DNA from 2 places in the Paraburkholderia sp. JHI2823 genome. Region 1 is predicted to be linked to the other one. Evidence: riboswitches for the same ligand, from Rfam matches in the RefSeq annotation. Region 1 holds a riboswitch; the other holds the start of a gene.
The links. A riboswitch is a leader RNA that binds a small molecule or an ion and turns the genes downstream of it on or off. The one in region 1 is predicted to bind glycine.
Positions count from the first base shown of each region.

Region 1 (15,652 bases):
ACGCGGTCGGGTACCGTTTCCCAGACGCGGATGCCCGTGATCTGCCCGACCACGTCGTTCAGGCTCTCGAGATGCTGGACATTGACCGTCGTGAACACGTCGATGCCGGCATCCAGCAGTTCCTGCACGTCCTGCCAACGCTTCAGATGCCGGCTGCCCTGGACGTTCGAATGCGCGAGCTCGTCGACGAGGATCAACTGCGGCTTGCGCGCGAGCGCGGCGTCGAGATCGAACTCGGCAAGCAGGCGGCCGCGATATTCAATGCGCGCCGGCGGGATGACCTCGATCCCTTCGAGCAGCGCGAGCGTCTCCTTGCGCCCGTGGGTTTCGACGATCCCCACGACGACGTCGGCACCTTCGTCCTTGCGGCGCCGTGCAGCCTGCAGCATCGCAAACGTCTTGCCGACACCGGCCGATGCGCCAAAGAAGATCTTGAGCCGCCCTCGCTGGCTCTTCTCCTCGTCGCGCTGCAGCCGGTCCAGCAGTTCGTCGGGATCGGGCCGGTTCATCGCACGTCTCCTTGCGAGTCATCCCTTTGGAGTCGTCCCTTAGTCCTGCTGTCGGGGCACGCGCGTTGGCTATGTACCGCCGCGCAGGCAGACACTCAATGCATCGGCTTGATCTCGTCCAGCGCGAGGTTCAGCCTCAGCACGTTCACGCGCGGCTCACCGAATAGGCCGAGCTGCCGTCCGGAGGTGTGCTGCGCGATCAGTCCGTCGACCTGGTCGAGCGTAAGCCCACGGGCTTGCGCCACGCGCGCGGCCTGATACGCCGCCGCAGCCGGTGTGATCTCGGGGTCGAGCCCGCTGCCTGACGAAGTCACCAAATCGACCGGAACAGGCGTCGTGTTCGACGGATCCGCGTCATGCAGCGCAGCAATGCGCCCCTTCACTTCGTCGGCGAGCGCGGGATTCGTGGGGCCGAGGTTCGAGCCGCCGGAGTTCTGTGCGTTGTAAGGATTCGGCGTCGTGGCCGAGACGCGGCCCCAGAAATAGTACGGTGCATCGAACTGCTGCCCGATCAGCGCGGAGCCGACCGGCTTGCCGTTCTTCTCGATCAGGCTGCCGTTGGCCTGACGCGGGAACACGGCCTGGGAGACCGCCGTCACCACGACCGGATAAACGCCGCCCGTGATTACCGTCAGCAGCAAAAACAACACCAGCACGGGACGCAGATAATTGTTCATGATTCAGACCCACCCAAATGCGGTAAGCACGACATCGATCAGCTTGATGAACGGAAATGGCAGCAGAATCCCGCCAAGCCCATAGATCAGCAGATTGCGGCGCAAGACGGCTGCGGCGCCGAGCGCACGGTAACGGACACCCTTGAGCGCGAGCGGGATGAGCGCGACGATGATGAGCGCGTTGAAAATGACCGCCGAGAGGATGGCAGACGACGGGGACGTCAGGTGCATCACGTCCAGCACGCGCAGGTTCGGATAAGTCGAAGCGAACGCCGCCGGAATGATCGCGAAGTACTTCGCGACATCGTTCGCAATCGAGAATGTCGTGAGCGAGCCGCGTGTCATCAGCATCTGCTTGCCGATCTCGACGATCTCGATCAGCTTTGTCGGGTTCGAATCGAGGTCGACCATGTTGCCTGCTTCCTTGGCCGCCTGTGTGCCGCTGTTCATCGCCACGGCGACGTCGGCCTGTGCGAGCGCAGGCGCATCGTTGGTGCCATCACCTGTCATTGCGACGAGACGCCCTGCGCCCTGATGTTCGCGGATCATCTTGAGCTTGGCTTCCGGCGTCGCTTCGGCAAGGAAGTCGTCGACGCCGGCCTCGGCGGCAATGGCTGCAGCGGTGAGCCGGTTGTCACCGGTGATCATGACCGTGCGGATGCCCATCTTGCGCAGTTCGGCAAATCGCTCCTTGATGCCGCCCTTGACGATATCCTTGAGCTCGATCACGCCGAGGACGCGCGCCGGGCCGCTGCCGGTACTGCCGTGGGCGCCCGGCTTCTCGGCCACGACCAGCGGCGTGCTGCCGCGTCTCGCAACATCGGTCACAGCCGTGTTGACTTCGCCAGGATAGCGGCCGCCGCTGGCCTCGACATACTGCTTCACAGCTTCGGACGCGCCCTTGCGGATTTCACGTTCCGGCAGGTCGACGCCGCTCATCCGCGTCTGCGCAGTGAAGCCAAGGAACGTGGCGTGCAGCGCGCCCATGTCGCGCTCCCGGATATTGAAGCGCTGCTTGGCAAGCACAGTGATGCTGCGGCCTTCCGGAGTTTCGTCGGCAAGCGACGCCAGTTGCGCCGCGTCCGCCAGGTCCTGCTCCGAAACGCCAGGAGCCGGTATGAAGGCGGCCGCCTGCCGGTTGCCCAACGTGATGGTGCCCGTCTTGTCCAGCAGCAGCACGTCGACGTCACCCGCGGCCTCAACGGCGCGCCCCGACGTCGCAATCACGTTCGCCTGCATCATGCGGCTCATGCCCGCTACGCCGATTGCAGAAAGCAGCCCGCCGATGGTGGTGGGAATCAGGCAGACCAGCAGGGCAACGAGTGCCGTAATGGTCACGACGTGGCCTGCCTGCGCGGCTGCCACGGAGAAAATCGAGAACGGCAGCAGGGTCGCCGTCGCGAACAGCAACACGAGCGTGAGCGCCACCAGCAGGATCGTCAGCGCGATCTCATTCGGTGTTTTCTGACGCTTCGCCCCTTCGACCATCGCGATCATCCGGTCGAGAAATGCCTCTCCGGGATTCACCGAAACCCGTACGACGATCCAGTCCGACAGCACGCGGGTGCCTCCCGTCACCGATGAAAAGTCGCCGCCCGATTCGCGGATCACCGGCGCGGATTCACCCGTAATGGCCGACTCGTCAACGGACGCAACGCCCTCAATGACCTCGCCGTCAGCAGGAATGGTGTCCCCCGTCTCAACCAGCACCACATCGCCTTTCCTCAGATCGGTGGAGGCCATGACCGTGACGGGCGATTTCGGATGCGGGTCGCTGAGCTTTTTCGCCGTCACGTTGTGCTTAGCGCTGCGCAGCGACGCTGCCTGCGCCTTGGAGCGGCCCTCGGCAAGCGCTTCCGCAAAGTTGGCGAAGAGCACGGTGAACCACAGCCACAACGCAATGGCGAGGATGAAGCCCGCCGGCGCCTCGGCCTGACCGGCGAGCGCGGCAAACCAGAGTATCGTCGTCAGGATGCTGCCGACGTATACGCAAAACATCACGGGATTGCGCAACTGCGTACGCGGTTTGAGCTTTATGAAGGACTCGGCGATTGCGGGCTTGACGAGCACGGGGTCGAACATCGAGCGCGCAGCCGTGCGTGCCTGACCAAGATTGTCCGGGCGATGGGCAGGCGGTTGAGTGAGCGTAGTCATGCTTTCCTCGTACTCAGTGAGCTGCAATCATCGACAGATGCTCGGCAACGGGCCCCAGTGCAAGCGCAGGCACGAACGTCAGCGCGCCGATCAGAAGCACGGCCCCGAGCAGCAGCACGACGAACAGCGGACCGTGCGTCGGTAAGGTCCCTTCTGTCACGGCAATGCGCTTCTTTTGGGCGAGCGAGCCCGCGACGGCAAGCACCGCGACGACCGGCACGAAGCGGCCAAGCCACATGGCGATAGCCAGCAGCACGTTATAGAACGGCGTATTGACGGAAAGCCCGGCAAACGCGCTGCCGTTATTGTTAGCGGCCGAGGTAAACGCGTAGAGAATCTGGGAGAATCCGTGCGGGCCGGGATTGGAGATACCCGCGGTACCCAGCGGTGACAGCACCCCGATCGACGCGCCGACGAGCACGATCATTGGCATGACGAGGACCGCGATCGACACCATCTTCATTTCGTACGATTCGATCTTCTTGCCGACATATTCAGGTGTGCGACCGATCATCAAACCGGCGATGAACACGGCGAGAAGTGCGAATACCAGCATCCCGTAAAGCCCGGATCCCACGCCGCCATAGACGACCTCGCCCAGCTGCATCATCAGGATCGGTACGAAACCGCCCATTGGCGTGAGCGAATCGTGCATGTTGTTGACCGCGCCGCACGATGCTGACGTCGTGGCGACCGTGAAGATGCCCGAGTCGGCAATACCGAACCGGACTTCCTTGCCTTCCATGTTGCCGCCGGTCTGCAACGGCGACCTGGTCTGGTCGACGCGCAACGAGGTGAACAACGGATTGCCCGCCTGCTCGGATGAGATCTCACCCCAGCATCCGATCGCGAATGCGATGGTCATGGCCGCAAGCACGGCATAGCCTTGCCGTTTGTCGCCGACCATGCGGCCAAAAACGATGCACAGCGCCGCGCCAATGCACAACATGGCGATCATCTGGATGAAATTCGCCAACGGCGTCGGGTTCTCGAAGGGATGCGCGGAGTTGCCATTGAAAAAGCCGCCACCGTTGGTGCCGAGCATCTTGATCGCTTCCTGGGAGGCCAGCGGCCCCATCGCAATCGTCTGCTTGTCCGCCTTCATGTCCTGCATCACGGGGTTGCCCTTTGCATCCTTGAGCGGGTTGCCCTGTGCGTCGGTCTTTGGCACCTGGTACGTCGTGACCTGGAGCGTCGGTACGTCCACGTATGCCCTGAAGTTCTGGATCGCCCCCTGACTCACGAACACCAGCGCAAGGACGAACGCGATCGGCATGAGGATGTACAGCGTGCAGCGCGTCAGGTCGACCCAGAAATTGCCGATCGTCTTTGTCGTGTGGCGCGCAAACCCTCGTATGAGCGCAACGGCCACGGCAATGCCAGTAGCAGCGGAAAGGAAGTTCTGAACCGCGAGCGCCGTCATCTGCGTGAGATAGCTCACCGTCATTTCCGGCGTGTAGTTTTGCCAGTTCGTGTTGGTGGTGAAACTCACTGCCGTATTGAATGCGGCATCGGGCGTCATGGGGCCGAAGCCTTGCGGATTCGCGGGCAGCCATTGCTGCAGGCGCAGGAATCCATACACCGCCAATGCGCCCAGCGCGTTGAACAGCAGGACCGCGAACGCGTAGTGCTTCCACGACATTTCTGCGTCGGGATCCACCCCAGCAAGCCGATAGAGGAGATGCTCGACCGGCCGTCCGATCTTGCGGACGACGACAGATGTGCCATCGAACACCGAGGTCATGTAGTGACCAAGCGGAATGGCGATGGCAGTCAGGACAACGATGAAAAGTACGACATGGAGTACGTTGTAGGTATTCATTCGAGTTCCTCCGCGCGCAGTAGCGCGTACACGAGGTACACGAGCAGGAGAAGCGTCGCCGCGGCGGCGAGCCAGATCATCCACGCGGTCATGGCCGGCCTCCCGGTGCACGCCCGTAGAGTTTCTCGCAACCGACGACAAGCGCGGCACTGAGCCCGAGGAAAGCGACAATGCCGACGATGTAGATCAGGTCCATTTCTTTTCCCCTGGCTGATCGGAAACGATGACGCGAAGTCAGACCTTTGTAATGGTCATGAAAAGACTAGGCAACCGGGAATAAAAAAGCTGTAAATATTGAATATATGGGAAGGGTGGCCAACGATAGGAACCTGCGCGGCAGGTGCGTGGCAAGGGGCGAATTGCGTAAGCTGTTTAATTCATCGGCTTTGGCTCTCTCTCTATGGCGGAAGAGCCTGAATGACCTTTGCGTGTGATGTACGCGACCAGCGACAGTGGGACGGAACTGGTGCAAAATCCGCGCACGGATGGCTGCGATTTGCAGTGGTTTTAAACGACCCAAGCTTGGTTAACATGTCGAACCCAACTAACGCCAGCGTCGAACCGGCTGACCAGCGCGGAAAGAACACAAGTCCTCCCCATGCGCCGCCGTCCGCCCACGCAGCCACCGCTATGGCATCGCTCGCACTCGCCGCGCTCGGCATCGTCTTCGGCGACCTGGGCACGAGTCCTCTCTACGCATTGCAGGAAGCGTTCAATGGTGCGCGTGGCGTGGCCGCGACGCCGGAAAACGTGGTGGGAATCGTTTCCCTCTTCCTGTGGTCGCTGATCCTCATGGTGAGCGTCAAGTACGTTCTCGTTCTGATGCAGGCCGACAACCACGGCGAAGGCGGATTGCTGGCACTGCTCGCATTGCTGGTGGGAGAGCGTACCGGACGAGAGACACGGCGGGCTGCGCTGCGTTGGGTGTTCCTCGCGATGTTCGGTACGGCGATGCTGTATGGCGACGGCGTCATCACGCCGGCGATCTCCGTGCTCAGCGCGGTGGAAGGGATCGAGATCGCGACACCGGCCTTCTCGCACTATGTCGTGCCGATCACGGTGGTGATCCTCGTCGCGCTCTTCGCCGTTCAGCCCCTCGGGTCGGGCAAGGTCGGGGTGGCATTCGGTCCGGTACTAGCCATCTGGTTTGTCGTGATCTTCGTCCTCGGCGTTGCATCCATTGCGGAAGCGCCCGGCATTCTTGCAGCGTTCAACCCCATCAACGGTGCCATCTTCTTCATGCACAACGGTTTCCGGGGCTTTCTCGCGCTGGGAGCCGTGGTGCTGTGCCTGACCGGCGGCGAGGCGCTGTACGCCGACATGGGGCACTTTGGCGCCAGACCCATACGTCTGGCCTGGTACGGGTTGGCACTGCCCGCGCTGACTGCCAGCTATCTCGGACAGGGCGCGCTTCTGTTGCGCAATCCCGGCGCAGCATCGCGGCCCTTCTATACGACCGTCCCCACGTGGGGACTGTATCCCATGGTGGTCCTGGCAACGCTCGCGACCATCGTCGCGGCGCAGGCACTGATTTCCGCAGTCTTTTCTCTCACGCGACAGGCGGCACAACTCGGCCTTTCGCCTCGCGTGACGGTCAGGCACACGTCGTCGAGCACGGCCGGACAGATCTACCTGCTCGGTCTGAACTGGCTGCTCATGGCCGGGACCATTGGCGTGGTACTGCTCTTCCGCTCCTCGGACAGTCTTGCGGCGGCGTTTGGCATTGCGGTGTCGACCACCATGGCGATCACGACCATGCTTTTCGCGGCATTCGCGCACGTGCGGTGGAAGTGGCCTGTGTGGCGCGTCGGACTCGTCGCCGGGGTTTTCATGGTGGTGGACGCAGCGTTTGTCGCGGCCAATGCGTTGAAGTTTGCGGACGGCGGCTGGCTACCTCTCGCGATCGGCGGCCTCACGTTTCTGGTATCGACAGCCTGGCTGGTCGGGCTACGGGCGATGCGCCGCTCACGGGGTGATTCGGGCTTGCCGCTCGACGTCTTTATCGCAAGTCTCGCGAGAGACACGCCATACCGCGTTACGGGCACAGCCGTGTTTCTGATGGCCGCCGGTGACTCGGTGCCCACCACACTGCTGCACCACCTGAAGCACAATCAGGTGCTCCACCGGCAGGTGATTCTGCTGACCTTGCTGACCGAGGAGATACCACGCGTATCGCAGGAGGACCGGTTCGATGTGCAGTGCTTCGATCAGGGCTTCATTCGCATTGTGGGGCGCTACGGTTATCTGGAGTCGCTCGACGTGCCGGACCTACTTGAACAAGCCTTGCAGAAAGCCGGACGAGAGGCGTACGACGCGATGACCACCTCGTTTTACCTCGGGCGCGAGTCGCTCACGGTATCAAGGAAGCTGAATCCCGGCCGCCGTTTGCTGTTGAGTCTCTTTATTCTGCTGCGCAAAAATGAACTGGACGCGACCAACCACCTGAAGGTGCCGCCTAACCGTGTAGTCGAGATGGGGGCGCGGCTTGACCTCGAGTGAGGGAGGCGTGTGCGATACGATCGCCGCGGGCGGTGGCAAGCGCAGTCTAACCGGCGCCCATCTGGCTTTCGGTCGCGAAAGTGCGTCACGCGCACAAGCCGTGGCGGCTGACAATAGAGCTAGCCAGGTCTCGTACGCTACCGCCGCTGATCGCGCAAATATCTGAGTGGCCGGTGTGACGTCCTGAACGGACATCGAGACTACACAAGCTTGAATGACCGAAGGGGGGCGCAAGTACGCATCCGCTGAGAGTTAGACCCGAAATTCGTGGTCGTGGAGGTTTGAATGACGGGACTGCGCCTGAAGCTGCCTCACGAGGGGCGACACCTGAGCGTCAGCAATGGCCGAATTCCGTGCGTAGCTTCTTCGTCGGGATCCGGAGTATTGCGGGCGTTCCAATGGCAGGTTTCCTCGCTTGCTGATCTGCAGCTTCGGGTTGGCAAGCGACTGCCCGTGCTGTTTGTGTGCGCAAGTCGGAAGCGACAGCGACTCATGGGCGCTTGACGAGCCTTTCAAACGTCGCTCAGCACAATTGACCGTGAAAAATACCGCTTGCAGGCCGATTATCTTGCCGCTATCTTTGCACTGTTCGATGAGCTGCAGCGGGAGAGACCGTCACTGCGAAAGCGTGTGACGGCGCCGACGGAGCAACCGCCCCGGAAACTCTCAGGCAAAAGGACCCCTGCGGCGAGAACATCTGGAGAGCGGCGCGAACGCGCCCACCGAAGGAGATTCCTGCCCGCCGGATCGAGCGCGCGGCAGGAAGAAACTCTCAGGTCCATGGACAGATGGGGCACTGGTGTCGGAAACGACAGTGCTCAATCTAATCGGGACCATGTCATGTCACGAATCGCCATCATTGGCGCCGGAATTACCGGCGTCACGACCGCTTACGCCCTTGCAAAACGTGGTTTTCGCGTTGCGGTGTTCGAACGCCATCGTTATAGCGCGATGGAGACCTCCTTCGCGAATGGCGGCCAGCTGTCCGCGAGCAACGCCGAAGTCTGGAACAGCGCCGCCACGGTCCTCAAAGGCCTGCGCTGGATGCTCACGCGTGACGCGCCGCTGCTCGTGAATCCGCTGCCAGGTTGGCACAAATACACGTGGATGGCCGAGTTCCTGCGGCAGATCCCAAACTATCGCGCGAACACGCTCGAGACGGTGCGCCTCGCGATTGCGGCCCGTGAGCACCTGTTCGACACGGCGCGCAAGGAAGGGATCGAGTTCGACCTGGAGCAGCGCGGCATCCTGCACATCTACAAGGACCGCAAGAGCTTCGACACGGCCTCGAAGGTCAACGCCATCCTGAACGAAGGCGGACTCGATCGCCGGCCCGTGACGGCAGCCGAGATCCGGCAGATCGAACCGGCACTGGAGGGCGCTTTTTTCGGCGGCTTCTTCACGCCATCCGATTCCACCGGCGACATCCACAAGTTCACGCGCGGCCTTGCGAACGCGTGCGTGCGGCTCGGCGTCGAGTTCCATTACGACACGCAGATCGATGCAATCCGGCGCGGTTCGGACGGCGCTTTCACGCTCTCCACGCTGGAACAAGGTAATTCGCATGACGAAGCGTTCGACCGAATCGTCGTCTGCGCGGGCGTGAACAGCCGTGCATTCGCGTCGATGTTGGGCGACCACGTGAACGTTTATCCGGTAAAAGGCTATTCGATCACCGTATGTCTCGACGACGAGATCAGCCAGCGCGCCGCGCCGTGGGTCAGCCTGCTCGACGAGAGCGCCAAGATCGTCACGAGTCGGCTGGGCGCCGACCGGTTCCGCGTGGCCGGAACGGCCGAGATCAACGGCTTCAACCGCGACATCCGCGCGGATCGCGTCGCGCCGCTCGTCGAGTGGACCCGAAGCCTGTTCCCGCAGATCAACACCTCGCGCGTGATTCCGTGGGCGGGCCTACGGCCGATGTTGCCGAGCATGCTGCCGAAGGTCGGCAGGGGACGCATGCCGGGCGTGTTCTACAACACGGGGCACGGGCACCTCGGCTGGACTTTGTCGGCGGCAACGGCGGAGAACGTCGCCGCGCTGATCGAGGGCGCCGCCGGCAGTTCACGGGGAGTGCGCCTCGCGGTGTCCTGAGAGCAGCCTGCGGCGCAATGGCCGCCCGCATGCCCACGGCGTGCGAGCGCCATTTCATGCGTCTTCGCGGTTGCCGGACATGCCGCGCCGCCTTTACCTGCGGCGTGCAGGCTTCGTTTCGTCCTCGTGTTTGCCCGGTCGCTCGCTCAGCCAGACTTCATGCAGATCGACCATGAACGCCTGCAGGATCGAAGGCACAGCGGAAGCCCGGCGCGTCACTGCGCAGAACGGCGACTGCATGCCAAATTGCCCGGGGCCGATTCGCCGCATTTCGTCGCGCTCGACCCAACGTGTTGCGTAGTGGTTAGGCAGGAATCCGATATACGCGCCGGAAAGGATCAAGATCGCCTGCGCCTCGACGTTGTCGACGGTCGCCGCGGCTTTGCTCGCGCTGAGCATCTTCAGATCGTGCTGCTGCAGGTAGCCGCGCGCGGCGATGCGGCTCGCGGCGATCGCTTCGGTCTGGTCGCCGCCTTCCCGTGCGCTCGCAAAGAGCGGGTTCCCCCTGCCGCAATAGAGACCGTCGGGCTCGAGATAGAGCTCGGTGTAGTTCAGGCCTGGCACGTGTATCGGGAAATGCCCGATCGCGACATGCAGCCTGCCGTCCAGCACCCGCTCCTCGAGTTCCGCTGGCATGCCGATATAGACGTCGACGTGCACGTCGTCACCGCGCGAGACGAACTTCTGCAACGCCTGCGGCAGCGGCGAAGCGGTATCCGTCACCGTGTTGTCGATGATGCCGAGGTAGAGCCTTCCCGCGATATGTTGCTTTAACGCGTCCGTTTCCATGCAGAACGCCTCCACGGCGACCTGCAGGCGCTGGGCTGCCTCATAGGTCGCGAGTCCGTGCTCGGTGAGACGGAAGCCGCCGCGGCCGCGCTCGCACAGCTTGAGGCCGAGACGCGTTTCGAGCGTGGTCATCTGCTCGCTGATGGTCGACTGGCTGACGTTCAGGGTCGCCTGGGCCGCGGAGAAGCCGCCGCATCGCACGACATGCATGAAAACCCTGATTAGCTTGAGATCCACGTCCTGCAGTTGAATCATTGCCTGCGTTCCCCCTGATCGCTTGCTTCGGAAATTCCGATATGAACATCTGATCCCTGGGATTTCTGTTCAAAAAGATTGCGCACATAGTGTCTCAAAACGGCGGCCCGACAAAAACCGGGTCGTACACCGATCCTTGGCTGGATGACCTGGCCATTCACACACGGAGACACTCATGCCGGGCAACACGTACGAAACCGGGCGGCTCGACTTACCGTTCGTGGGACATTGCACGTTCGCGAAATCACCGGTCTGCCTCGACTGGGACCGTATCGATGCCGACGTGGCGATCCTTGGCGCGCCGAACGATATGGGTACGCAATGGCGTTCGGGCGCGCGCTTCGGGCCGCGCAGCATCCGCGAGGCGTCCACGCTGTTCTCGTTCGGCCACTCGGGCGTGTACGATCACGAAGACGACGCGCTCTATCTGACGCGCGACCAAGTGCGCATGGTCGACGTGGGGGACGCCGACATCGTCCATACCGACATGGCCGCGAGCAATGCCAACATCGAAAGCGCGGTGCGCAAGATTCTCGCGAACGGCGCGATGCCTGTGACGCTGGGCGGCGATCATTCGATTCACGCGCCCGTGATCCAGGCGTTCGAGGGACGCGGTCCGATCCACATCGTGCACTTCGACGCGCATCTGGATTTCGTCGACGAGCGGCATGGCGTGCGCTACGGGCACGGCAATCCGCTGCGGCGTGCCTCGGAAATGCAGCACATCAGCGGCATGACGCAACTCGGCATCCGTAACGTTTCGTCGTCGAACCGCAGCGATTACGACGCCGCGCGCGCAGCGGGCTCCGACATTCTCTCCGTGCGCGACGTGCGCCGGCTCGGGGCGGAGGGCGTGCTGGCGCGGATTCCTGAAGGCCGGGCCTACTACATCACGATCGACATCGACGGCTTCGATCCGTCCATCGCACCGGGCACGGGAACGCCGAGCCATGGCGGCTTCACCTACTACGAAGTGCTCGAAATCATCCAGGGACTCGCGCGCCGCAGCCACGGCAACGTCGTGGGCATGGACCTCGTGGAGGTGGCTCCCGCATACGACCCGGCAGGCACTACGCCGATTCTCGCGGCACAGCTGCTGCTGAATTCCATCGGCTTCATCTTTCACGCACGCAGCGAGCATCGGCGCTGAGGCATCGACACCGGCAACGGCACGCAAACCCAAATGCGCGGTGCGCTCACACGACGCCGCGCCAGATCAGGAGACAACCTTGCAATCCATCGTTAGCAATTATCTGGAGCGCTTCGGTGTGCGCGAAGAGACCCGGCGCTTTCTCGAGCAGCCCCAGCGCATGTTCATCGACGGCGCCTTCGTGCCGGGCGGCGCGGGCGAGGTGCTCGACGTGGTCGAGCCCTCCACGGAGGGCGTCATCACGCAGATTCCGCTCGCCACCAGAGGCGACCTCGATCGTGCAGTCGCGGCGGCGCGCGCGCAGTTCGACGGAGGTGCCTGGCGGCGTCTGAAGCCGCTCGAACGCGAGCGCCTGCTGCACCGTCTCGCCGACCTGATCGAAACTCACGCGGACGAGCTCGCCGAGATCGAGTCGATCGACGTCGGCAAGTCGGTGGCGAATGCGCGCGACGTGGATGTCCAGGGAACCGTCGATACCTTCCGCTATTTCGCGGGCTGGGCCTCCAAGCTGCACGGGCGCACCGTCGAGCCCTCGCTGCCCGGCAACTACCTTGCCTATACGCGCAAGGAGCCGGTGGGTGTGATCGGCATCATCGTGCCGTGGAATTTCCCGCTGCAGACGATGGCGTGGAAGCTGGCCGCGGCGCTCGCCGTAGGCTGCACGGCCGTGATCAAGCCCGCGGAGCTGACCTCGCTCTCGACGCTGCGCTTCGCACAGCTCTTGCAGGAGGCCGGCATACCGGACGGCGTGGTGAATGTCGTAACCGGGCTCGGCAACGTGATCGGCGCCGCGATGGCGCGGCATCCTGGCATCGACAAGGTGACGTTCACGGGCTCCACGGCGGTGGGCCGAGACGTTGGCAGCGCGGCCGTCGAAGGCATCAAGCGCGTCACGCTGGAGCTGGGCGGCAAGTCGCCGGTGCTCGTGCTCGACGACGCGGACATCGAGGCTGCCGCGCGTGCGGTCGCAAACGGCATGTTCTTCAACGCCGGGCAGGTGTGCGACGCGGGCAGCCGCGTCTACGTGCAGCGCAACGTCCACGAGCACTTCCTCGCTGCGCTGATCGACTACACCCGCACGCTCAAGATCGCGCCGGGCCTCGATCGCAACTGCTTCGTCGGTCCGCTCGTTTCGGCGCAGCAGAAGGCGCGCGTGACGTCCTATGTCGAGGCAGGCCGCCGTGAAGGCGCGGAGCTGGTGTACGGAGGGCGCAATGTGGAAGGAACGGGCTATTTCGTTCAACCAACGATCTTCGCGCATTGCCGCCCGACCATGCGCATCGTCAAGGAGGAAATTTTTGGGCCTGTGCTCGTGAGCGCGCCGTTCGACGAGCTTGGCGAGGCTGTGGCGCTCGCTAACGACACACCCTATGGTCTCGCTGCCGCGATCTATTCGCGCGACCTGAACCGCGTGCACACACTGGTGCCGCAGCTGCGTGCCGGCAGTGTCTATGTGAATGCGCATGGCACGATCGATCCGGCGATGCCGTTCGGCGGCGTCAAGGAATCCGGCTTCGGCAAGGACCTCGGCGCCGAGCAGTTCGACTCCCTGATGGAGACGAAAGCCGTCTGGATCACACTGAACGACGCGTAACGCAGCGCCGGTGATCAGTCGTTGGCACGCGGCGGGGCGGCCCGGTCTCACGGGCCGCATCCCGGGCGTTCCGACCTAACGCAGCATCGTCCATTACGACATGGGGCACACGATGGAAGCAAACGACAGAGTCGCAGCACCAATCGCCGCCGCAGGCGAGCACGGCGCGATCGAGGGGCATTCGATCGACTTCATTCCGGAAAGCGAGCGGACGGACCGGCTATCGCGTCAGGGGCCGTTCTGGTTTCTCGGCAACTTCACGTTCTTCACGATGACCATTGGTTTCGTTGGGCCGAGCGTAGGTCTGAACGCGCTCTGGACCACCGTCGCCGGCACGCTGGGCATCATGTTCGGCACGTTGTTCATGGCGTTTCATGGCTCCCAGGGCCCGCATCTGGGCCTGCCGCAGATGATCCAGTCGCGCGCGCAGTTCGGCTATCGCGGCGTAGTGCTCGTGCTGCTCGCCACGCTGTTCGTGTTTGCGGGCTTCAACATCGTCAACCTCGTGCTGATGATGCAGGGCCTGAAGGCACTGTTCGGCTGGGACCCGCTCAAGGTGGCCCTGACTGTCACCGTACCCGCCGCAGTCCTCGCAATTCTCGGACACGACTGGATGCATCGCAGCTTCAAGTGGGCGCTGTATCTCTCACTGCCGCTCTATGGCATCGTCACCCTTGCTGTGCTGCTGCACTGGGTGCCCGATCTCCCGTTGCCGGCGGCTGCGCCCGGCATGCCGGCCCCCGCGCCGCTTGGCTTTAACTGGACGGGGTTCATCACGCAGTTTGCAGCCGCGGCGAGCTACAACATCGCCTACGCCCCTTATGTGTCCGACTATTCGCGCTATCTGCCGAAGAACACGCCGAGCGGCCGGCTGATTGCCGCCGTCTTCCTCGGGGCGTCGCTCTCGGGCGCCTGGATGATCGCAGTGGGCGGCTGGCTCGGAGACCACCTGCACGCCACCGACGTGCTCGTGGCGCTCAACCAGGTGGGCAGCGACCTGTCGCCTCGCCTCGGGAGCGTGGTGGTGGCGGTCACGATCGTGGCGTTCCTGCCGGTGATTGCAATGAACATCTACAGCGCCAAGCTCACGGCAATCACAGGCCTCGATTCGTTCAGGAAGATCGAGCCCACCGCCCGCGTGCGCGTTCTGGCGATCCTCTTCGTCGTGCTGCTCCAGCTTGGCGTCGCGCTCAGCATCTATACGTCCGGCAAGGGGCTCTCGGTCCTGAACATCTATCTCGTCGTGATGCTCTATTTCCTCGTGCCCTGGACCGCCGTGAACCTCACCGACTACTTCTTCGTGCGCAAGGGCCGCTACGCCATTCCGCACTTTTTCCTGCCGCACAAGAACATCTACGGCACATGGGGCGCGCGTGGCCTGATGTCGTATGCGATAGGGTTTGCCGCGATGATCCCGTTCTTCTGCATCTTCGACGGCTCCAGCGAAGTCTATGTCGGCCCGTTTGCGCGGGCGATGGGCAGCGTGGACCTCGCGTGGCTGGTTGGGCTGTTCGTCTCGGCCATTGTGTATTACCTGTTGAGCCGCTCGCTCGATCTTCGCCGCGAGGACGCGCTCATCACGCAAATCGAAAAGGCCATGCCTCAGTACACCACGGGCGACCAGCGCTTCTAGGCGCACTATCGTACGGATTACGAATCAAGGATTGATCATGGAAAGCGGGCAATACGACTACATCATCGTTGGCGCAGGATCGGCAGGCTGCGTGCTGGCCAACCGGCTCACCGAGGATCCATCGGTCAGCGTGCTGGTGCTCGAGTACGGCGGCAGCGATCGCAGCATCATCATCCAGATGCCGAGCGCATTCTCGATGCCGATGAACACGCGCAAATTCAACTGGAAATATCAGACCGCGCCGGAGCCGCATCTGAACGGACGCCAGCTGCATTGCCCGCGCGGCAAGGTGCTCGGCGGTTCGTCGTCGATCAACGGGCTCGTCTACGTCCGCGGCCACGCTTACGACTTCGACGAATGGGAGGAGCTGGGCGCGCGCGGCTGGGGCTACCGCAACTGCCTGCCGTACTTCCGCCGCGCGGAAACGTACAAATTCGGTGGCGACCAGTATCGCGGATCGAACGGCCCGCTCTCCA
Region 1 covers NZ_JAYMRY010000021.1:102,763-118,414, reverse strand. Annotated here, with positions in the region: gene VSR34_RS22240 (sensor histidine kinase KdpD) at 1-509, opposite strand, end outside; gene kdpC (potassium-transporting ATPase subunit KdpC) at 605-1,186, opposite strand; gene kdpB (potassium-transporting ATPase subunit KdpB) at 1,190-3,340, opposite strand; gene kdpA (potassium-transporting ATPase subunit KdpA) at 3,354-5,162, opposite strand; gene VSR34_RS22220 (potassium-transporting ATPase subunit F) at 5,159-5,254, opposite strand; gene VSR34_RS22215 (KUP/HAK/KT family potassium transporter) at 5,580-7,661, shown strand; glycine riboswitch at 8,255-8,353, shown strand; gene VSR34_RS22210 (D-amino acid dehydrogenase) at 8,502-9,755, shown strand; gene VSR34_RS22205 (LysR family transcriptional regulator) at 9,849-10,799, opposite strand; gene speB (agmatinase) at 10,975-11,949, shown strand; gene VSR34_RS22195 (aldehyde dehydrogenase family protein) at 12,029-13,543, shown strand; gene VSR34_RS22190 (cytosine permease) at 13,656-15,176, shown strand; gene betA (choline dehydrogenase) at 15,214-15,652, shown strand, end outside.

Region 2 (15,652 bases), on a different contig from region 1:
GCGTGGTGATCGCGCGAATGAACGCGGGGTCGTCGTCATGGTTGGCGATCAGGCGCAGGTACGCGCAGATGTCCTTGATCTCGGCCTTGTCGAAGAACGACTGGCCGCCCGAGAGCACATAGGGAATGCGCTCCCGGCGCAGCACCTGCTCGAATATGCGCGCCTGGAAGTTGCCGCGATAGAGGATCGCGTAGTCGCGAAACTGCGCGCGCCGCTCGAACTTGTGCGCCGAGAGGCGAAACACGACCGATTCGGCTTCGTGCTCTTCGTCGTTGCAGGGCGTGACCGTGATCGTGTCGCCCATGCCGTGCTCGGACCACAGCTTCTTTTCGAACAGCTTCGGGTTGTTCGCAATGACGTTGTTCGCCGCCGTGAGAATCCGCACGGTCGAGCGGTAGTTTTGCTCGAGCTTGATGACGTGCAGCTTCGGGTAGTCCTTGCCGAGCTGCGCGAGATTCTCGATCGTGGCCCCGCGCCAGCCGTAGATCGCCTGGTCGTCGTCGCCCACGGCCGTGAACGCGGCGCGTGGGCCCGCCAGCAGCTTGAGCAGTTCGTACTGGCAGGTATTGGTGTCCTGGTACTCGTCGATCAGCAGATAGCGCAGCTTGTTCTGCCAGCGCTCGCGCACCGGCTCGTTTTTCGCGAACAGCTCGGTCGGCAGGCGGATCAGGTCGTCGAAATCGACGGCCTGGTAGGCGTGCAGCGTCGCTACGTAGTTGCGATAGACGATGGCGGCCTGGTGCTCGTCCTCATTCGACGCGCTCGCGAGCGCCTGCTCCGGCATCACGAGGCCGTTCTTCCAGAGCGAGATGATCGACTGGATCTTGCGGATGAAACCCTTGTCGGTCGAACCCACCTGCTCCTGGATCATGGCGAAGCAGTCGTCCGAGTCCATGATCGAGAACTGGGGCTTGAGCCCCAGGTGCTCGGCTTCCTGGCGCAGGATCTGCACGCCCAGCGAGTGGAACGTGCAGACCGTCAGCTGGTTGGTCGGCACCTTGCGGCCTTCCTTGCCGGGCGTCGTGAGCGTCTTGCCTTCGAGCAGCTTGCCCACGCGCTCGCGCATTTCGGCGGCGGCCTTGTTGGTGAACGTGACGGCCGCGATATGGCGCGGCTCGAAGCCTTTCGCTTCGATGAGGTGCGCGATTTTTTGCGTGATGACGCGCGTCTTGCCGCTGCCCGCGCCGGCGAGCACGAGACAGGGACCGTCGAGATAGCGCACCGCTTCGCTTTGGGCGGGATTCAGGCCTGCGGACATCGTTGCTGGATTGGAAAAACGGGTGGTACGGCTGGGACGCGTGCGGATTTTCGTGGCGCTGCGGCGTCGGCTGAGAACGCCGACGCCCGGCAATCCGCACGGCGCGAGGCATGCGGACATCTCGCCCTCGCGCGGGAGGTGCGATGTTAACACGGCGCGGCGCTGCGCCGATGTCGCCCCCGATCTTCACGCGCCTCGCGGCCCTCGCCTCACCCCGCTCCCGCGGGCGCGCCGTGCCACAATAACGCCCTTCCGTCACCCGCGGCCGTGGCTCGCGCCGCGCCGCTCATTCAGCGGGGCCCTCCGGTTCCGTCGCTGAAAAAGAGGAAGCGCCAAATGACTGCAACGCAGACTGCACCGCTGCAAATCGGCCTGATGGGCTACGGCTTCGCCGGCCAGACCTTCCATGCCCCGGTGATCGCCCATAGCGGCGCCGCGCAGCTTGCCGCCATCGCGACGAGCCAGGGCGAGCGCGCCCAGGCCGACTACCCGGACGCAGCGATCGTCCCCGACCTCGACGCCCTGCTCTCGATCGACGCGATCGAGTGCGTCGTGATCGCCACGCCCAACGACACGCACTACGACCTCGCACGCCGCACGCTCGAGCGCGGCAAACATGTGCTCGTCGACAAGCCGGTCACGCTCACGGCCGAAGAAGCGCGCACGCTGGCGGCCATCGCGAAGCAGCGCGGCCTCGTTTTCGCGCCGTTCCACAACCGCCGCTGGGACGGCGATTTCCTCACCGTGCGCGAACTGATCGCGGGCGGCCAGCTCGGGCGCGTCACGCACTACGAATCGCACTTCGACCGCTTCCGCCCGCAAGTGAAGCAGCGCTGGCGCGAGGATGCCACGCGCGGCGGCGGCCTGCTCTACGACCTCGGGCCGCATCTGATCGACCAGACGCTCGCGCTCTTCGGCGCGCCCGAATCGATCACCGCCTTCGTCCACACGCGCCGGGACAACGCGAGCGCGCCGGATTACGCGCACCTCGTGCTGCGCTATGCGCACCACGACGCCGTGCTGCACGCCAGCGCGCTCGCCGCGTATGCGCCGCGCTTCGCGATTCACGGCACACGCGGCAGCTATCTGAAGAAGGGCCTCGACACCCAGGAGGATCAGCTCAAGGACGGGCTGCGCCCGGGGCAGCCGGGGTTCGGCGCGGGCAACGAGGCGGGCCGGCTGCACGTGCTGCGCGACGACGGCCAGGAAGCCGATCTCGAGGTGCCCAACGCGGCCGGCAACTACGCGGATCTGTACCGCGCACTCGCCGCTGCGATTCGCGAGGGCAAGGCGTTCCCGGTGAGCCCTCAGGACGCCATCGACGTCATGGCGCTCATCGAGCTTGCGATGCAAAGCGCGCAAGAAGGCCGCACGCTGGCGTTCGTGCGCGAGTCCTGAGCGTCGCCGCGCGGGTCGAGGCGCCGCCCGGCTCGCGTTCGGTTCGCCGCCAACCGAACCGCCCCCGTTTTTCGCCGCCGCCGCGCAGGTCGCACCGCCGATCCGCGCGAGCCAATGCCCGCAAAGCTTCCAGCGGTTTCGCCGCGCCGCGCGCCGAATTTTTCCGCATTGACACAGCCCCGACGCGTCGCGCACAATCGCTGCGCGCGCCGGGAGAGCGCGCCGTTTGCCTTCACTAGTGCAACCGGCGCCGCCGAAGGGGCAACCCACAAACTCTCAGGCAAAAGGACCGTGCGCGCCGGACCGCTGCTTCGCCGCTTCTGCGCTTTCTGCGCGAAGCCAACGAAGCAGCAGAAGGTCCGCAACTCTGGAGAGCGGCAGTAGAACGGGCGGTGGCGCAAAACTAACCGCCCCGCGTTCAGGCTGCCCACCGAAGGGGCGCGCGCCGCAATAAAGGGCGCAATCTCTCAGGTACCGAGGACAGAGGGGCCATGCAAGAATCGACCACGGGCATCGTGCCTGCGGCGCTTCCTGCATGGCCTTTTTCGTTTTCGCGCGATTTTTCGCGACTGCCCGAGGCCCCATGACCGAACTCAAACGCACCCCGCTGAACGACACTCACCGCGCGCTCAACGCCCGCATGGTCGATTTCGGCGGCTGGGACATGCCCGTCAACTACGGCTCGCAGATCGACGAGCATCGCGCCGTGCGCACCGACGCGGGCATGTTCGACGTCTCGCACATGTGCGTCGTCGAGTTTTCGGGCCCGAAGGCACGCGAATTCTTCTCGCGCGCGCTCGCCAACAACGTCGCGAAACTCATCACGCCGGGCAAGGCGCTCTACTCCTGCATGCTGAACCCCGAAGGCGGCGTGATCGACGACCTGATTGTCTACTACTTCGCCGACGACCAGTTCCGCACCGTCGTGAACGCGGGCACGGCCGAAAAAGACATCGCCTGGTTCGAAAAGCTCAATGCCGAAGGCGGCTTCGGCCTCGCCATCACGCCGCGCCGCGATCTCGCGATCGTCGCCGTGCAGGGCCCCAACGCGCGCGAAAAGGTCTGGCAGGTCGCGCCCTCCTCGCGCAGCGCCACGGAAGTTCTCAAACCCTTCAACGCCGCGAAGATCGAGGCGACGCCGTTCGGCGAGCTGATGATCGCGCGCACCGGCTACACCGGCGAAGACGGCTTCGAAGTCGTGCTGCCCGCCACCGCCGTGTGCGAGTTCTGGGACGCCCTCCAGCGCCAGGGCGTGAAGCCCTGCGGCCTCGGCGCGCGCGACACGCTGCGCCTCGAAGCGGGCATGAACCTCTACGGCCAGGACATGGACGACGGCGTCTCGCCGCTCGACGCGGGCCTCGCCTGGACCGTCGACATGAAAGAGCCGCGCGATTTCGTCGGCCGCCCGGCGCTGGAGGCGAACGGCTCGCGCATGGCCTTCGTCGGCCTGATCCTGCAGAAGGAAAACGGCAAGGCGGGCGGCGTGCTGCGCGCGCACCAGAAGGTGCTCACGCCGCACGGCGAGGGCGAGATCACGAGCGGCACGTTCTCGCCGACCATGCAGGAATCCATCGCCTTCGCGCGCGTGCCGAAGGGCGTGCAGCCGGGCGACGTCGTGCAGGTGCAGATCCGTGACAAGGCCCTTCCCGCAAGCGTGGTAAAACTGCCGTTCGTGCGCAACGGCAAGGTGCTCGTCGCCTGATCCGCAAGGATTTAAGCCGCGCACGCCCTCCCCTTTTTCAAGCAACAAGCGAACCAAAATTCGCCGAACCACGCACTGGAGCAACCCATGAGCATCCCGGCCGATCTGAAATACACCGAATCGCACGAGTGGATCCGCACCGAAGCCGACGGCACGCTGACCGTCGGCATTACCGACCATGCGCAGGAAGCGCTGGGCGACATCGTCTTCCTCGAGCTGCCTGACGCGGGCCGCGCGGTCGCCGCCGGCGACGCCGTCGCCGTGATCGAGTCGGTCAAGGCCGCCTCGGACATCTACGCGCCGGTCGCAGGCGAGATCATCGAGTCGAATACGTCGCTCGTCGATACGCCCGACCAGGTCAACGGTGCGCCGTACGAATCGTGGCTCTTCAAGATCAAGCCCGCCGCCGACGCCAAGCTCGATGCGCTGATCGACGCCGCAGCCTACGAAAAGGCCATCGGCGCTTAACTCCCGTAACCGCAACGGCGCGGCGGCGCGCTCGCCACGCGCACCGCCCGCGCCCGCAGGAACCCCCATGAAGCTCGAACACCCGGATCGTCTGATGAACTCCCCGCTCTCGCTTGCTGCGCTCGAAGCGCACGACGCTTTCGCCGCCCGCCACATCGGCCCTGACACGGCCGACCAGCAGGCGATGCTAGACGCGCTCGGCTTCGCCTCGCGCGCCGCGCTGATCGATGCGGTGATTCCGGCGAAGATCCGCCGCAAGGAGACGCTCCCGCTCGGGCCGTTCTCGCAGCCGCGCTCGGAAGCCGAGGCGCTCGCCGCCCTGCGCGCGCTCGCGGACAAGAACCAGGTGTTCCGCTCGTACATCGGGCAGGGCTACTACGACACGCACACGCCAGCCGTCATCCTGCGCAACGTGCTCGAAAACCCGGCGTGGTACACCGCGTACACGCCCTACCAGCCGGAAATCTCGCAGGGCCGCCTCGAAGCCCTCCTGAACTTCCAGCAGATGATCACCGACCTCACGGGCCTCGCGATCTCGAACGCCTCGCTGCTCGACGAAGCCACCGCCGCCGCCGAAGCCATGACGCTCGTGCAGCGCGTGTGCAAGTCGAAGTCGAACGTGTTCTTCGTCGCCGACGACGTGCTGGCGCAGACGATCGAGGTCGTCAAGACGCGCGCGAAGCCGATCGGCATCGAGGTGAAGGTCGGTCCCGCCGCTGAGGCCCCCAGTGCAGGCGCCTTTGGCGTGCTGCTGCAATATCCGGGCGTGAACGGCGACGTGCGCGACTACCGCGCGCTCGCGCAAGCCGTGCATGCAGCCGGCGGCTCGGTGATCGCCGCCGCCGACCTGCTCGCCCTCACCGTGCTCACGCCCCCGGGCGAATGGGGCGCAGATGTGGCCGTGGGCAATTCGCAGCGTTTCGGCGTGCCGATGGGCTTCGGCGGCCCACACGCCGCGTATCTCGCGGTGAAGGACGAATTCAAGCGCCAGATGCCGGGGCGCCTCGTCGGCGTGACCGTCGATGCGCAAGGCAACCCGGCGCTGCGCCTCGCGCTGCAAACTCGCGAACAGCACATCCGCCGCGAGAAGGCCACCTCGAACGTCTGCACGGCGCAGGCGCTGCTCGCGATCATGGCGAGCATGTACGCCGTCTATCACGGCCCGCAAGGCCTCAAGCGCATCGCGCAGCGCGTGAACCGCGTCGCCGCGATCCTCGCCGCCGGTGCGAAGCAGTTGGGCTACACGCTCGTCAACGAGTCGTTCTTCGACACGCTCACGTTCGAAGCCGGCCCGCGCACCCAGGCGCTGCACGACGCCGCCCTCGCGCGCGGCATGAACCTGCGCCACGTGAGCGAGACGCGCGTGGGCGTGTCCGTCGACGAAACCACGACGCGCGCCGATCTCGCCGATCTGCTCGCCGTGTTCGCGCAAGGCGCCTTCGCGGAGGAAGCGCCCTCGGTCGACAAGCTCGACGCCGAACTCGCCGCGAGCGCCACGGCAACGTTCCCGGCCGCGCTCGTGCGCGAAAGCGCATACCTCACGCATCCGGTCTTCAACCGTCATCATTCGGAAACGGAAATGCTGCGCTACCTGCGCAGCCTCTCCGACAAGGATCTCGCGCTCGACCGCTCGATGATCCCGCTCGGCTCGTGCACGATGAAGCTGAACGCGACCTCGGAAATGCTGCCGGTCACGTGGCCCGAGTTCGGCCGCATCCACCCGTTCGCGCCCGCCGAGCAGACCGTCGGCTACCGTGAGATGGTCGACCAGCTCGAGCAGATGCTCGTGGCCGCGACCGGTTACGCCGCCGTCTCGCTGCAGCCCAACGCGGGCTCCCAGGGCGAGTACGCAGGCCTGCTCATCATCCATGCGTACCATGCCTCGCGCGGCGAAGGCGATCGCAACGTCTGCCTGATCCCCGCTTCGGCGCACGGCACGAACCCCGCGTCGGCGCAAATGGCCGGCATGCAGGTCGTGGTCGTGGCGTGCGACGCACAAGGCAACATCGACCTCGCCGACCTCAAGGCCAAGGCCGAACAACACGCGGCGAAGCTCGCGGCGATCATGATCACGTACCCGTCCACGCACGGCGTGTTCGAAGAGAACGTCCGCGAAGTCTGCGAGATCGTGCACGCGCACGGCGGCCAGGTTTATGTCGACGGCGCGAACATGAACGCGATGGTCGGCCTCGCGGCCCCGGGCCAGTTCGGCGGCGACGTCTCGCACCTGAACCTGCACAAGACCTTCTGCATTCCGCACGGCGGCGGCGGCCCGGGCGTCGGTCCCGTTGCCGTGGGCGCGCACCTCGCGCAGTTCCTGCCGAACCAGCTTTCGTCGGGCTACAAGCGCGACGATCACGGCATCGGCGCGGTGAGCGCGGCGCCTTACGGCTCGGCCTCGATCCTGCCGATCTCGTGGATGTACATCGCGATGATGGGCGCGGCCAACCTCACCGCCGCGACCGAAAACGCGATCCTCAATGCGAACTACGTGGCGAAGAAGCTCGCGCCGCACTATCCGGTGCTCTATAGCGGCCCGGGCGGGCTCGTCGCGCACGAATGCATTCTCGATCTGCGCCCCATCAAGGATGCAAGTGGCATCACCGTGGACGACGTCGCCAAGCGCCTGATGGACTACGGTTTCCACGCGCCCACCATGAGCTTCCCGGTGCCGGGCACGCTGATGGTCGAGCCGACCGAGTCGGAGTCGAAGGAGGAGCTGGACCGCTTCGTCGACGCGATGGTTGCAATCCGTGAGGAAATCCGCGCCGTGGAAGAAGGCCGCGCGGACAAGGAGGACAACCCGCTGCGCCACGCGCCGCACACGGCCGCCGTCGTGGTCGCCGACGACTGGAAGCACGCCTACTCGCGCGAGCAGGCCGCCTACCCGGTCGCGTCGCTCGTCGCGCGCAAGTACTGGCCGCCGGTCGGCCGCGCCGACAACGCTTATGGCGACCGCAACCTGTTCTGCTCGTGCGTGCCAATGGCCGAATACGCGGATCAGGACAACCAGGCCGCCGGCGAATAAGCCACGCGAGGCCGCTGCGTGATCTTCCGGCTCACGCAGCGGCGGTCTTCCCCCTCACATTTGCCGCCGCAAACCGCTAACATCACACACCTGTCAGCCTTGAATCAGGGAGTCGCGCATGGCGCGGAAGGTGGGAATGGATTCACTGCGGGATTCACTGCGGGAATCACTTCGGGATGCACTGCGGGTCTCGACGCGCAACGCGATCTGCCAGCCCGCGCGAACCACGACCCGGCAGGCGCGCGGCCTCGCGCGTCGCGGCCCGCAGCGCCTCGCGGCCGCACTGGCGCTCGCCTGCGCCGCCTTCGGCGGCACGGCCCATGCGGCCATGAACTTCTGCGCGGCTCCCGCGCTGCAATCGAGCGAACGGACCAACGCCGACCCGGGCGTGAAGGCACTCGTGGCCGAGGTACTCGCGCATGTCAACGACGTGCCGCATCCGCCGGCGCGCCTGCATACCGAGGGCACGCTGCCGCACGAGGGCATCTACGACCAGAGCGTCGAGGCCGCGAAGGAGCTCGACCTCATGCGCAACGCGGCGCTCGCGTGGCGCGCGACGAGCGACGAGCGCTTCCTGAAGCTCGTGGACCGGTTTCTCTTTGCATGGGTCACCACCTACAAACCCAGCTTCAATCCCATCGACGAAACGCGCTTCGAGGGGCTGATCCTCGCCTACGACATGACCGCGAGCGCGCTGCCCGTGAAAACTCGCAACGCGACGATGCAATTCCTGAACAGCTTCGCGAACGGCTATATCGCGCAGATCGACGCGCAGCCGCGCCCGCTCAAGGGCAATTTCGCGAACAACTGGCAGAGCCATCGGGTCAAACTGGTAGCGATGATCGCGTTCACGCTCGACAACCGGAAGATGATCGCGACGGCGCAGCGGCTCTTCGTGGAGCATATCGGCGACAACGTGGCCCCCGACGGCTCCACGCTCGACTTCACCGAACGCGACGCGCTGCACTACGTGACCTACGATCTGCAGCCGCTCGTGACCGCCGCGCTCGCCGCACGGCGCCACAACCGCAACTGGCTGACCGAGCGCGCGGCCAACGGCGCCACGCTCGCCGCCGCGCTCGACTGGCTCACGCCTTTCGCGCTCGGCCAGAAAACGCACGAGGAATTCGTGCACTCGAACGTGCCGTTCGACGCGACGCGGCGCGAAGCGGGCCTGCCCGGCTACACCGGGGAGTGGGACCCGAAAAACGCCGCGGAACTCTTTCACCTGGCGGCGCGGCTCGACGGCCGCTTTGCACGAGTCGCCCTGCAACTCGCGCCCACGCCGCCCGCGTGGCTCGCCGTCTGTCTGCCGTTGCCGGCGCGCTAAACGCGCCCGAGGGTGGCGGCGGCGGCACGCAAACAACGATGCCGCGATAGCGCCGCATCCTTACCAACCAACGTCAGACAAGCAGGAGCAGCACCCATGGCAGTAAGCGTTTTCGATCTGTTCAAAGTCGGCATCGGGCCTTCCAGCTCCCACACGGTCGGGCCCATGCGCGCGGCATTGATGTTCGCCGAAGGACTCGAGCGCGACGGACTGCTCGCGAGCACCGCCGCCGTGAAAGTCGAGCTGTACGGCTCGCTCGGCGCCACCGGCAAGGGCCACGGCACCGACCGCGGCGTCATGCTCGGCCTGATGGGCGATGCGCCCGACACCGTCGATCCCGACACCATCAACGAGCGCCTCGAAGCCGTGCGCAGCTCGCGCCAGCTCGCGCTACTCGGGCGCCACCCCATTGCGTTCGTGCCGAAGGAGCACGTGGCGTTCTATCGCCAGGCGCTGCCCGAGCACCCCAACGGCATGAAGCTGCGCGCGCTGGCCGCCGGCGGCGAAACCCTGCGCGAAAGCACCTATCTCTCGGTGGGCGGCGGCTTCGTCGTCACGGCCGGCGCGCCGAACACCAAGGTGCTCGCCGCCGCGCAGCAACTGCCACATCCGTTCCACACGGGCGCGGAAATGCTCGCGCAGTGCGCCGCGACGGGCAAGAGCATCGCCCAGATGATGCTCGAGAACGAGCGCGTCTGGCACAGCGACGAGCAGATTCGCTCCGGTCTCCTGCGCATCTGGGACGTGATGCAGTCGTGCGTCTCGCGTGGTTGCGGCATCAACAATCCCGACGCCGACGGCACCTTGCCCGGCCCGTTCGCCGTGAAGCGCCGCGCGTCGCAGCTCTATCGCGCGCTCACCGGCAACCCCGAGCGCGCGCTGCAGGACCCGCTCTCGATGATCGACTGGATCAACCTCTATGCGATCGCCGTGAACGAGGAGAATGCCGCAGGCGGGCGCGTCGTGACCGCGCCGACCAACGGCGCGGCCGGCATCATCCCCGCCGTGCTCCACTACTACGTGCGCTTCACGCCCGGCGCGAACGAGCAAGGTGTGATCGACTTCCTGCTCACCGCCGCCGCCATCGGCATTCTCTATAAGCTCAACGCGTCGATTTCCGGCGCGGAAGTGGGCTGCCAGGGCGAAGTGGGCGTGGCCTGCTCGATGGCCGCGGGCGCGCTCGCCGCCGTGCTGGGCGGCACGCCCCAGCAGGTCGAGAACGCCGCCGAAATCGGCATGGAGCACAACCTCGGCCTCACCTGCGACCCCGTGGGCGGCATGGTGCAGATTCCCTGCATCGAGCGCAACGCCATGGCCTCGGTGAAGGCCGTGAACGCCGCGCGCATGGCGCTGCGCGGCGACGGCGCGCACTATGTTTCGCTCGACTCCGTCATCAAGACGATGCGCGAGACTGGCGCCGACATGAAGACGAAGTACAAGGAGACCTCGCGCGGCGGCCTCGCGGTGAATATCGTGGAGTGCTGATCGTTTGATGCGGTGTCGCCTTGCCCGACGCGTTGCCCGAAGTATCCGGACGGACTCACGTAACGATTGAAGGAGACTTGAACGCCATGCAGCAGCCGAACGATTCCGCCACCACCACCGGGGCTCGCCTCCTCGTCGATACGCTCGTTGCCAATGGCGTCGAGCGCGTTTTCTGCGTACCCGGCGAGAGCTATCTCGCTGTGCTCGATTCGTTGTCCGACGAAACCGCGCGCATCGAGACCGTGGTCTGCCGTCACGAAGCGGCCGCGGCGAACATGGCGGAGGCGATCGGCAAACTCACGGGCAAGCCCGGCATCGCGCTCGTCACGCGCGGGCCGGGCGCCACCCACGCGTCGATCGGCGTGCACACGGCGTTCCAGGACTCCACGCCGATGATCCTGCTGATCGGCCAGGTCGCGCGCGACCAGACGGACCGCGAGGCGTTCCAGGAGATCGACTATCGCCGCATGTTCGGCCAGATGGCGAAGTGGGTCGCGCAGATCGACGATGCGCGCCGCGTGCCGGAGTACATGAGCCACGCGTTCCACGTCGCAATGTCGGGCCGGCCGGGTCCGGTCGTGCTCGCGCTGCCCGAGGACATGCTGAGCGGCGCGATTCCCGCAGCCGAAGCGCAGCCCATCGCCCCACCCGCGCAGCGTGTGCAGGCCTCGCCTTCCACGGCCCAGATGGCGCGGCTGCGCGAACTGCTCGCGGGCGCGAAGAAGCCGTTCGTGATCGCGGGCGGAAACGGCTGGAACACCCAGGCCTGCGCGGACTTTCAGCGCTTCGTCGAAAACTGGCAGTTGCCCGTGGGTCTCGCGTTCCGCTTTCAGGACACGCTCAACAACGACCACCCGAACTACGCGGGCGACGTGGGCCTCGGCGTGAATCCCGCGTTGGCCAAACGCATTCGCGAAGCCGATGTGCTGCTCGCGCTCGGGCCGCGTCTGGGCGAAGCCACGACGGGCGGCTACACGCTCCTGGACATCCCCAAAACGAAACAGACGCTCATTCACGTGCACCAGGGCGCGGAAGAACTGGGGCGCGTATATGCGGCCGACCTGCCCATCGTCTCCGGTCTCGCGGAAATCGCGGCGCTGCTCGCCGGGCTTCCCGCACCCGCTCAACCTGCGTGGGCCGGGAGCGCCGCGCAGGCGCACGAGGCGTGGCAGGCATGGCGCAAGCCGCTGCCGATGCCCGGCGACGTGCAACTGGGCGAAGTGATGGAGCAACTGCGCGCCCGTTTGCCCGACGACGCGATCGTCACGAACGGCGCGGGCAACTACGCGACCTGGCTGCACCGGCACTTCGCATACCGCCACTTCCGCTCGCAACTCGCGCCCACGAGCGGCGCGATGGGCTACGGCGTGCCCGCCGCGATCGCCGCGAAGTCGCTCTATCCGTCGCGCACCGTGGTCGCGCTCGCGGGCGACGGCTGTTTCATGATGGCCTCATCGGAACTCGCGACGGCGATGCAGTACGGCCTCAATGTCGTTTTTATCGTCGTGAACAACGCGCACTACGGCACGATCCGCATGCACCAGGAGCGCCACTATCCGAACCGCGTGCACGGCACACAGCTCACGAATCCCGACTTCGCGGCGTTTGCGCAGTCGTTCGGCGCGCACGGCGAAGTCGTCACCGCCACGGCACAGTTCGCGCCTGCGCTGGAGCGCGCGCTCACGGCTGGAAAGCCGGCGCTGATCGAGATTCGCGTGACGAAGGAAGCGAGCACGCCCGCGGCGACGCTCGAACAGGTTCGTGAAGCGGGCCGGAAGATGCGCGGAGCGTGACTGAAGAGGAATCCTGAAGAAGCTCACCTTTGGCCCTGTGGGCGATGGCAAGCGTGCAAACAAACAAAAAGCCCCGCAGGCTCGACACCCGCGGGGCTTTTCTACTCGTTGCAGCGTCAGGCGCTTACTTGCCGCCCACGCTCTGCAGCGTCGTCCACTTGCCGTCGACGACCTTGTACAGCGTGATGCCGCCGTTCTTCAGGTCGCCGCGCGTGTCGTACGCGAGGTCCGACGTCGTGACAGCCGGCATGCTGGTCTTCGCGAGGAACGGCAGATACTTCGCCGGATCCGTCGAGTTGGCCTTCTTCATTGCCGTGAACATCGCCATCGCGCCGTCATAGGCGTACGGCGAGTACGTCTGCACGTCTTCGCCGAAACGCTTCTTGTACTTCTCGACGTAGTCCTTGCCACCCGGCATCTGGTCGAGCGGCAGGCCTGCGAGCGAAGCCACCGTGCCGTTCGCCGCGTCACCGGCGATCTGCAGGAAAGTCGGCGTGTGCACCATTTCGCCGCCCATCAGCGGAGCCTTGATGCCCAGCGACTTCATCTGCTTGACCATCGGCGCGGCCTGCGAATCGGCGCCGCCGAAGTAGACGAGGTCGGGGTTCATCGCCTTCGCCTTCGTCAGGACCGACTTGAAGTCGACGGCCTTGTCGTTGGTGTACTCGCGATCGATGATGTTGCCGCCGGCCGCCTTGGCTGCCTTCGAGAACTCGTCGGCGAGACCCTGGCCATAGGCCGTGCGGTCGTCGATCACGACGATCTTCTTCATGCCGAGGTTCTTCACCGCGAACGTGCCTGCCACCGAACCTTGCTGCGTGTCCGAGGTCATCATGCGGAACGTCGTCTTGAAGCCTTGCTGCGTGTACTCAGGCGCGGTCGCCATGGCGATCTGCGGGATGCCCGCGTTCGCGTAGATGCGCGAAGCCGGAATCGTCGTGCCCGAGTTGAAGTGACCGAGCATGCCCTTGATGCCGTCGTCGACGAGCTTCTGCGCGACCGTCGTGCCCGTGCGGGGGTCGGCCTGGTCGTCGGCCGAGTCGAGCACGAAGCGCACCGGCTTGCCGCCGATCACGGGCTTCGTCGCGTTGATGTCCTCGACGGCGAGCGTGATGCCGTTCTGGAAATCCTTGCCGTAGTGCGCCTGCGCGCCCGTCATCGGGCCGGCGAAACCCACCTTCACTTCTTCGACTTGCTGTGCGTGCGCAGTCCCCACCAGCGACACGGCCGCAACGAGCGTTGCACCTGCCAGCTGCTTCATCGTGTGTTGCATTGCTTCTCCTTGGTACCAGGTATCAAACGAGCGGCTTCGGATTGAATGAGCCTTGCCGCTTCCTTGTCTTGAGACGACCGACAGTATGGCTGCTGCTTAGCCGATCGTCATCAAATTCGCGTTACCGCCTGCTGCGGCCGTATTCACGCTGACCGAACGTTCCGCGAGCAGACGTTCGAGCGCGTAATCCTCATCGCCGTTGGCGAGCGCGTGCGCCGCCACTCCCTGGACCGAAACGATCGGGCCGGGACGTTTTGCCACGTCCTTCACGAGCGCGAGCAGCTCGTCGCTGTCGCCTTCGAAGAGGACGGCGTCGAAGTCGGCGTCCGCCGTCTTCCTGATCGCCACGTGCGCCTTCAGTGGCGCCGGGAGCGCGTTCACCAGCGCCTCGCCCGCCGCGCCCTGGAACAGCGCGCGGTTGCCCGTTGCGAGCGCAACGGCCAGTTGCGCGCGTGCGCCGGTTGCCGTCGAGGGCACGCACAGCACCGTGCCGCGCGCCGAAAGCGTGTACGTGTTGCGCTCGCCCGTCGGGCCCGGCAGAACGGCCGTGGCGCCCGCGAGCACGTATTCGAGGTAGCCTTCGCAGCGTGCCGCGAGTGCGGGCTGGCGCTCGGCAATGAGCCAGTCGCGCAGCGTCGTGAGCGCCGATTGTGCCGACTGCGGTGCGCTCTCACCTTGCGGTACGTCGACCACGAGTGCATCGGCGAGCGACTTCGGCAGGCCGGCCGGACGCTTCGCGAGCAGGCGCGAGAGATACAGCGCGCCACCGGCCTTCGGACCCGTGCCCGAAAGCCCTTCGCCGCCGAACGGCTGCACGCCCACCACCGCGCCGATCACGTTGCGGTTCACGTAGATGTTGCCCACGTGCGCGCGGCCGACCACATGCGCGATCGTTTCGTCGATGCGTGTGTGAATGCCGAGCGTGAGGCCATAGCCCGTCGCGCGGATCTGTTCGAGCAGGCGGTCGAGCTGGCTGCGGCGATAACGCACCACGTGCAGCACCGGGCCGAACACTTCGCGCTTGAGTTCGTCGAGGCTGTCGAGCTCGATGAGCGTCGGCGGCACGAACGTGCCTTGCGCGCAGCTCTCGGGCATCGGCATCTGCTGGACCGTGCGTCCCTTTTCACGCATGGCGGCGACGTGCGCATCGATGCCGCGCTTCGCGTCGACGTCGATCACAGGGCCGACGTCGGTCGAGAGGCGGTCGGGGTTGCCCACCGCGAGTTCCTTCATCGCGCCCGTGAGCATCTCGAGCGTGCGGTCGGCCACGTCGTCCTGCAGGCACAGCACCCGCAGCGCCGAGCAGCGCTGGCCCGCCGAATCGAACGCGCTTTGCAGCACGTCGGCCACCACCTGCTCTGCGAGCGCCGACGAATCGACGATCATCGCGTTCTGGCCGCCGGTTTCGGCGATCAGCGGAATCGGGCGGCCTTCGGAGTCGAGGCGCTCGGAAAGCGTCTTGTTGATGAGGCGCGCGACTTCGGTCGAGCCCGTGAACATGACGGCGCGCGTGCGCGCATCGGCGACCAGCGCCGCACCCACGGTTTCGCCGTTGCCCGGCAGCAATTGCACCGCGCCCGCCGGCACGCCGGCATCGCGCAGAATGCGCACCGCTTGCGCGGCGATCAGCGGCGTTTGTTCAGCGGGCTTCGCGAGCACCGTATTGCCCGCGGCGAGGGCGGCGGCCACCTGGCCCATGAAGATCGCGAGCGGGAAGTTCCACGGGCTGATACACACCACGGGACCGAGCGGGCGATGCGTGTCGTTCGAGAACTCCTGGCGAATCTGCGTGGAGTAGTAGCGCAGAAAATCGATCGCTTCGCGAATCTCGGCCACCGCGTTCGGCAGCGACTTGCCCGCTTCGCGCACGATCAGGCCCATGAGCGTGTGCATCTGCGCTTCGAGCAGGTCGGCGGC
Region 2 covers NZ_JAYMRY010000008.1:3,860-19,511, forward strand. Annotated here, with positions in the region: gene VSR34_RS11370 (UvrD-helicase domain-containing protein) at 1-1,258, opposite strand, end outside; gene VSR34_RS11375 (oxidoreductase) at 1,595-2,656, shown strand; glycine riboswitch at 2,857-2,957, shown strand; glycine riboswitch at 3,014-3,150, shown strand; gene gcvT (glycine cleavage system aminomethyltransferase GcvT) at 3,240-4,358, shown strand; gene gcvH (glycine cleavage system protein GcvH) at 4,446-4,826, shown strand; gene gcvP (aminomethyl-transferring glycine dehydrogenase) at 4,894-7,854, shown strand; gene VSR34_RS11395 (alginate lyase family protein) at 8,183-9,184, shown strand; gene VSR34_RS11400 (L-serine ammonia-lyase) at 9,281-10,669, shown strand; gene VSR34_RS11405 (thiamine pyrophosphate-binding protein) at 10,756-12,462, shown strand; gene VSR34_RS11410 (branched-chain amino acid ABC transporter substrate-binding protein) at 12,587-13,735, opposite strand; gene putA (trifunctional transcriptional regulator/proline dehydrogenase/L-glutamate gamma-semialdehyde dehydrogenase) at 13,832-15,652, opposite strand, start outside.
Region 2: linked by a shared signal. The riboswitch ahead of gcvT (glycine cleavage system aminomethyltransferase GcvT) and the one ahead of VSR34_RS22210 (D-amino acid dehydrogenase) in region 1 are both predicted to bind glycine.